3 regions of the Enterobacter chuandaensis genome follow, and region 3 is predicted to be linked to each of the others. Evidence: predicted binding sites of a transcription regulator. Region 3 holds the regulator's gene; each other region holds the start of a gene.

What was found. Region 3 encodes LexA, which represses DNA repair genes until DNA is damaged. Its sites were predicted from a motif close to TNCTGTATGTACATACAGNA; they were not measured.
Region 1: the regulator LexA is predicted to act here: its motif matches at 826-845, upstream of sulA (SOS-induced cell division inhibitor SulA).
Region 2: the regulator LexA is predicted to act here: its motif matches at 942-961, upstream of metR (HTH-type transcriptional regulator MetR).

Annotation. Positions count from the first base shown of each region.
Region 1 covers NZ_CP097173.1:1,702,514-1,704,715, reverse strand. The annotation lists gene yccS (YccS family putative transporter) at 1-65, shown strand, start outside; gene MX657_RS08135 (TfoX/Sxy family DNA transformation protein) at 22-648, opposite strand; gene sulA (SOS-induced cell division inhibitor SulA) at 866-1,375, shown strand; gene ompA (porin OmpA) at 1,730-2,202, shown strand, end outside.
Region 2 covers NZ_CP097173.1:4,441,854-4,444,055, forward strand. The annotation lists gene metE (5-methyltetrahydropteroyltriglutamate--homocysteine S-methyltransferase) at 1-877, opposite strand, end outside; gene metR (HTH-type transcriptional regulator MetR) at 993-1,946, shown strand; gene MX657_RS21345 (carboxylate/amino acid/amine transporter) at 1,834-2,202, opposite strand, start outside.
Region 3 covers NZ_CP097173.1:326,653-328,854, forward strand. The annotation lists gene plsB (glycerol-3-phosphate 1-O-acyltransferase PlsB) at 1-92, opposite strand, end outside; gene MX657_RS01525 (diacylglycerol kinase) at 247-615, shown strand; gene lexA (transcriptional repressor LexA) at 724-1,332, shown strand; gene dinF (MATE family efflux transporter DinF) at 1,396-2,202, shown strand, end outside.

The sequences.
Region 1 (2,202 bases), 1.4 Mb from region 3:
GCCGACTGCAGCAGCAAATCGCTACCTGGAAGAGTGATTCTCCTGTGACTCAGGCAGCGCATTAAACCACTCCGTCAACTCCCGGCGAATACCTGCCGGGAGTGCCGCCTCATGCAGCCCCTCAATGGCCCCTTCCAGCGCGAAGAGCACTTTAATACTGAGCGCATTATTTTTTGCCCGCATCTTCAGCCAGCTCTCCCTGGCCCCTAGCGCCCGCAGCGTCTCTTCATTAGTAATACCTGCTTCGAAGAGCAACACTTCCAGCTGAAAAGTCAGGTTTGGCAGATCTTTAAGGCGGTTTCGCTGATGCCGCTGATAACGCTCTTTCCTTGCCGCATTGAGCGCAAATGAGGAGAGCTTAAGCAGACGCTCCCTGTCCTGCCACAGCCCATCATCCACGCGATAGTAGTTGAGAAGCACCGGACGTCCCCGCTTCATTAGCGTCAAAAAAGAGGCAGCATTTTTGACACAGTATTTCGCGCTTTCTTCACAGGCGCGAAGGTAGAGCTCACCGTCTGACACCATGGCAAAAACCGCATCATCCACTGCCAGGGTATAGCCGCCGAACAGCGCGCGATGGTGAATTTCACCCAACGGCGAGAGGTATTCCTGGGATTTATAAATCCGTTCATAAGATATCTTTTTCATGATATTTCCCTTCAAAATCATAAAGTAACAACGAAATTTCTTACTAGCGGATCCGTTAGCAGGAAAATAGGCAACTTAGCGCCGTTGAGCAAGATGATTTTTCGCGGGGCATCAACATTGAATGAATTTTGCGAGTCGCTTTCCGAAAATGAGGTTGATCTTTATGCATACAGGGGTTACTGTATATCCATACAGTAACTACAGGGCTGGAATGAATATGTACACTTCAGGCTATGCAAATCGCTCAACTTCTCTCACCTCAACCGCGGGCAATGTCGCGCAAAACGCCGTTGGGGGTGTTTCGACGGGGCTTATTAGTGAAGTGGTTTATCGTGAAGACCAGCCCCTGTTGACCCAACTCCTTCTGCTGCCGTTGTTACAGCAGCTTGGCCAGCAATCGCGCTGGCAGCTCTGGCTGACGCCACAGCAGAAACTGAGCCGTCAATGGGTTCAGTCTGCAGGCCTGCCGCTGGCAAAGGTTATGCAGATCAACCAACTCTCCCCCTGTGACACCGTTGAGTCGATGGTCCGGGCGTTACGTACCGGAAATTACAGCGTGGTGATCGGGTGGTTACCGGAAGAATTGACGGAAGAGGAACATTTTCGTCTGACCGAAGCAGCTGAAGAAGGGAATGCGATCGGGTTTATCATGCGCCCGGTTCGTCCAGATTCTTATCGCAGAGGACAACTTTCTGGGCTAAAAATTCACTCAAATTTGTATCACTGAGTGAAATTAAGATTTTTCCTGGAATTTTTTTTGACCGCAAGATGCGGTTTTAGTTCCCGGCCTCAAAATTGCGGCAAGGCTTGTCTGGTGCGGTTCTCCTTAATTTTATTGCACAAAATTCGTTCTAAAAATGTTAAATAATAGGTATACGGAACTTTTTTTTTCATATGCCTGACAGACTTCACACTTGTAAGTTTTCAGCTACGTTGTAGACTTTACATCGCCAGGGGTGCTCGGCCTAAGCCGAAGATATCGGTAGATTTATATTTGACCACGCCCCCCGGTGAAGGATTTAACCGTGATTCTCTCTTGAGACTTTCATGGCGAATTTTGGATGATAACGAGGCGCAAAAAATGAAAAAGACAGCTATCGCGATTGCAGTGGCACTGGCTGGCTTCGCTACCGTAGCGCAGGCCGCTCCGAAAGATAATACCTGGTATGCAGGTGGTAAACTGGGCTGGTCTCAGTTCCACGACACTGGCTGGTACAACAGCAGCCTGAACAACGATGGCCCTACTCACGAGAGCCAGCTTGGTGCAGGTGCGTTCGGTGGCTATCAGGTTAACCCGTATGTTGGCTTTGAAATGGGTTACGACTGGTTAGGTCGTATGCCATACAAAGGCGACACCATCAATGGCGCTTTCAAAGCTCAGGGCGTTCAGCTGACCGCTAAACTGGGTTACCCAGTAACTGACGATCTGGACGTGTACACCCGTCTGGGCGGCATGGTATGGCGTGCAGACTCCAGCAACAACATCGCTGGCGACGACCATGACACTGGCGTTTCCCCAGTATTCGCTGGTGGCGTTGAGTGGGCTATGACCCG
Region 2 (2,202 bases), 550 kb from region 3:
CGTTGACCAGACCAGCAGAAAGCAGCCAGTCTGCAGGCAGGCGCTTGTGCAGCAGCGCCACATCGTCCTTACCGTGAACCAGGTCAACGTGCAGGCCCTGAACCGGCAGCGCGATAATGGTCTTCAGGTTCGGCGTCACGCCTTCAAAATAGGTGGTCAGCAGTAGCTTCACCTGACCGGTAAGCGCGTCATACGCCAGTTTAAAGGCATCGAGCCACTCCTGCGGCAGCTCCAGCACCAGCGCGGGTTCGTCGATTTGTACCCACTGAATGCCGCGCTTGCCCAGCTCAATCAGCACCTGTTTGTAGACCGGCAGAATATCGTTCAGCAGGCTGAGGCGGTCAAACTGCTCGCCCTTCACTTTACCCAGCCACAGGTAGGTTACCGGCCCCAGCAAGACGGGCTTCACCTGGTGGCCCAGCGCCAGCGCTTCATCCACTTCGTCCAGAAGCTGCGTCCAGGTCAGCTTAAACTGCTGACCTTTCACGAACTCCGGCACCATATAGTGATAGTTGGTGTTAAACCACTTGGTCATTTCCGCCGCTGCCGCTGGCTCACCCGTTGGCGCACGGCCACGGCCGATGCGGAACAGGGTATCGATATCTACCGATCCATCTTTGTTCTGATGACGAGCCGGCACGTTGCCCAGCAGCAGGCTGGTCGTCAGAACATGGTCGTACCAGGCGAAATCGCCCACCGGCAGCAGGTCAATGCCCGCCTGCTTTTGCTGATCCCAGTGACGGGCACGCAGCTCGCGCCCCACCGCCAGCAGTTCTTCACGGGTGGCGTTGCCTGCCCAGTAGCTTTCTTGCGCTTTTTTCAGCTCGCGACGCAGACCAACGCGAGGAAAACCGAGAGTGTGATTGCGGATTGTCATGGTATGCCCCTTGTGAAATTCGTTATTTAGACGTCCAGATGTTTACACTTCTATAATTGGCAGGTACTGTATATTCCTCAAGCGCAAAATGTTCATGGCGAAGTGAAGGACTTTCATGATCGAGATTAAACACCTGAAAACGCTACAAGCGTTGCGGAACTGCGGTTCGCTCGCGGCGGCTGCGGCCACGCTGCACCAGACGCAGTCCGCCCTTTCTCACCAGTTCAGCGATCTGGAGCAACGCCTCGGCTTCCGTCTTTTTGTGCGCAAAAGCCAGCCTCTGCGCTTTACGCCGCAGGGGGAAATTCTGCTGCAGCTGGCGAATCAGGTACTGCCGCAGATCGCCAGCGCGCTGCAGTCCTGTAACGAGCCACAGCAGACGAAACTGCGCATCGCCATTGAGTGCCACAGCTGTATTCAGTGGCTGACCCCCGCGCTTGAGAACTTTCGTCAGAAGTGGCCGCAGGTGGAGATGGACTTCAAATCCGGCGTGACCTTTGACCCGCAGCCGTCGCTGCAGCAGGGCGAGCTGGATCTGGTGATGACCTCTGACATACTGCCGCGCAGCGGCCTGCACTATTCGCCGATGTTTGATTTTGAAGTGCGCCTGGTACTGGCGCCGGATCATCCTCTGGCTGCCAAAACGCGCATCACGCCGGAAGATCTGGCAACGGAAACGCTGCTGATTTACCCGGTCCAGCGCAGTCGCCTGGATATCTGGCGTCACTTCCTGCAACCAGCAGGCATTAGCCCGCAGCTGAAAAGCGTGGATAACACCCTGCTGTTGATTCAGATGGTGGCGGCCAGCATGGGTATTGCGGCGCTGCCGCACTGGGTGGTGGAGAGTTTTGAGCGTCAGGGACTGGTAGTCACCAAAACCCTGGGGGAAGGACTGTGGAGCCGGCTGTACGCCGCCGTGCGCGATGGCGAGCAGCGTCAGCCGGTTACGGAGGCGTTTATTCGCTCAGCGCGGAACCACGCGTGCGACCATCTTCCGTTTGTGCGGAGCGCGGAGCGACCCAGCGGCGATGGACCCACAGTGAAGCCAGGATCACCGCTCCCCCAATAAGGAAGCTCGGCCAGTGCGGCTGTTCCTGCCAGATGGCGAGGTTCACCAGCAGCCCCGCCGGTACGTGCACGTTGTTCATGATCCCCAGCGTCCCGGCGTCGACCTGGGTAGCGCCGTAGTTCCACATAAAGTAGCCCAGCCCCGACGCCACCACGCCCAGCCAGACCAGAACGCCCCACTGTACGGTGGTGGTCGGCAGCTTTTGCGGGTTGCCGAGCATAAACCACGCCGCCACCGCGACGATAGCCGCGCCCAT
Region 3 (2,202 bases):
AGCGCGGGTTCTGCTGGGATAGACTTGCTTTTTACCAGTATGCTTAATGGTAAATTAAGTAATTTGTAGTAAATTCGTGGCCAGCCGGACATAAACGATGTAAAGCCTCTGGTTAATAATGCAATTGCGGCGCAAGGATAACAGAAAGCGCGCAAAATTTCTGTTGTTACCCGTCATACTTCAGGCGGCAGCGCAACGCGCTACGCCTTCTGTTACTGACGCTCTTTTTTAAAAAAGGTTCTTTTAATGGCCAATAATACCACTGGGTTAACGCGTATCATCAAAGCTGCCGGTTATTCATGGAAAGGTTTCCGTGCCGCCTGGGTTAATGAAGCCGCTTTTCGCCAGGAAGGTGTCGCCGCTATCGTCGCGGTTATCATCGCCTGTTTCCTTGATGTAGATGCCATTACCCGCGTGCTTCTCATCGGTTCCGTACTTCTGGTGATGATAGTGGAAATTCTCAATAGCGCTATTGAGGCCGTGGTCGACCGGATCGGCTCTGATTTCCACGAGCTTTCTGGCCGCGCGAAAGATATGGGCTCCGCCGCTGTCCTGCTGGCGATTATCACAGCAGCCATTACCTGGGTCACGCTGCTTTGGTCACATTTCCGATGAGCCTCGAGGAATAATTAAGTCCCTGGTTTTTTGTGCAGTTTTTGGTTCCAAAATCGCCTTTGACTGTATATACTCACAGCATAACTGTATATACACCCAGGGGGCGGAATGAAAGCATTAACGACCAGGCAGCAAGAGGTGTTTGATCTCATTCGGGATCATATCGGCCAGACGGGTATGCCACCCACGCGCGCGGAAATCGCGCAGCGTCTGGGTTTCCGTTCTCCGAATGCTGCCGAGGAACACCTGAAAGCGCTGGCGCGTAAGGGTGTGATTGAGATTGTGTCAGGCGCGTCGCGTGGTATCCGCCTGCTGGTGGAAGAAGAGACGGGCATTCCGCTGATAGGCCGCGTTGCTGCAGGTGAACCGCTGCTGGCACAACAGCATATTGAAGGTCACTACCAGGTCGATCCTGGCATGTTCAAACCGAGCGCTGATTTCCTGCTGCGCGTCAGCGGGATGTCCATGAAAGACATCGGTATCCTGGACGGCGATCTGCTGGCCGTTCACAAAACGCAGGATGTACGTAACGGCCAGGTGGTGGTCGCGCGTATTGATGACGAAGTGACCGTTAAGCGTTTGAAAAAACAGGGTAACACCGTTCAGCTGCTGCCCGAAAACAGCGAATTCACTCCGATTGTGGTCGATCTCCGCGAACAGAGCTTCTCTATTGAAGGTTTGGCTGTTGGCGTGATTCGTAACGGCGAATGGCTGTAATCACTTCCTGACAGGCTACGCTTCCGCTGTAGCCTGCTTCATTTACCCTTGCCGGTATCTCTCATGTCACTGCTGACGGCATCTGATAAGGCATTGTGGCGTCTTGCCCTGCCGATGATTTTTTCCAATATCACCGTGCCCTTGCTGGGTCTGGTCGACACGGCCGTTATTGGCCATCTCGATTCCCCTGTTTATCTTGGCGGCGTGGCGATTGGCGCAACCGCAACCAGCTTCCTGTTTATGCTGCTGCTCTTTTTGCGGATGAGCACTACCGGGCTCACGGCACAGGCGTATGGTGCAAAAGACCCGTTACGTCTGGCGCGCGCGCTGGTGCAGCCGCTGATCCTGGCGCTTGGCGCGGGGGCGCTCATTGTTTTACTGCGCACGCCCCTGATAGACCTTGCGCTCCATGTTGTTGGCGGCAGCGAGGCGGTACTGGAGCAGGCGCGTCGCTTCCTGGAAATCCGCTGGCTCAGCGCGCCTGCCTCGCTGGCGAATCTCGTTCTGCTGGGGTGGCTACTGGGCGTGCAGTACGCCCGTGCGCCCGTAATTTTACTGGTCGTGGGAAACCTGCTTAACATCGCGCTCGATCTCTGGCTGGTGATAGGCCTGCATATGGACGTGCGCGGGGCGGCACTGGCGACGGCAATTGCCGAATACGGAACCTTATTCATTGGGCTGTGGATGGTCTGGCGCGTACTGGTCCTGCGCGGGATATCCCTCGTAATGCTGAAAACCGCATGGCGCGGCAATATCCGTAAACTGCTGGCGCTCAACCGTGACATCATGCTGCGCTCGCTTCTGCTACAGCTCTGTTTTGGCGCGTTGACGGTTTTTGGTGCCCGCCTTGGGCCTGAGATTGTCGCGGTG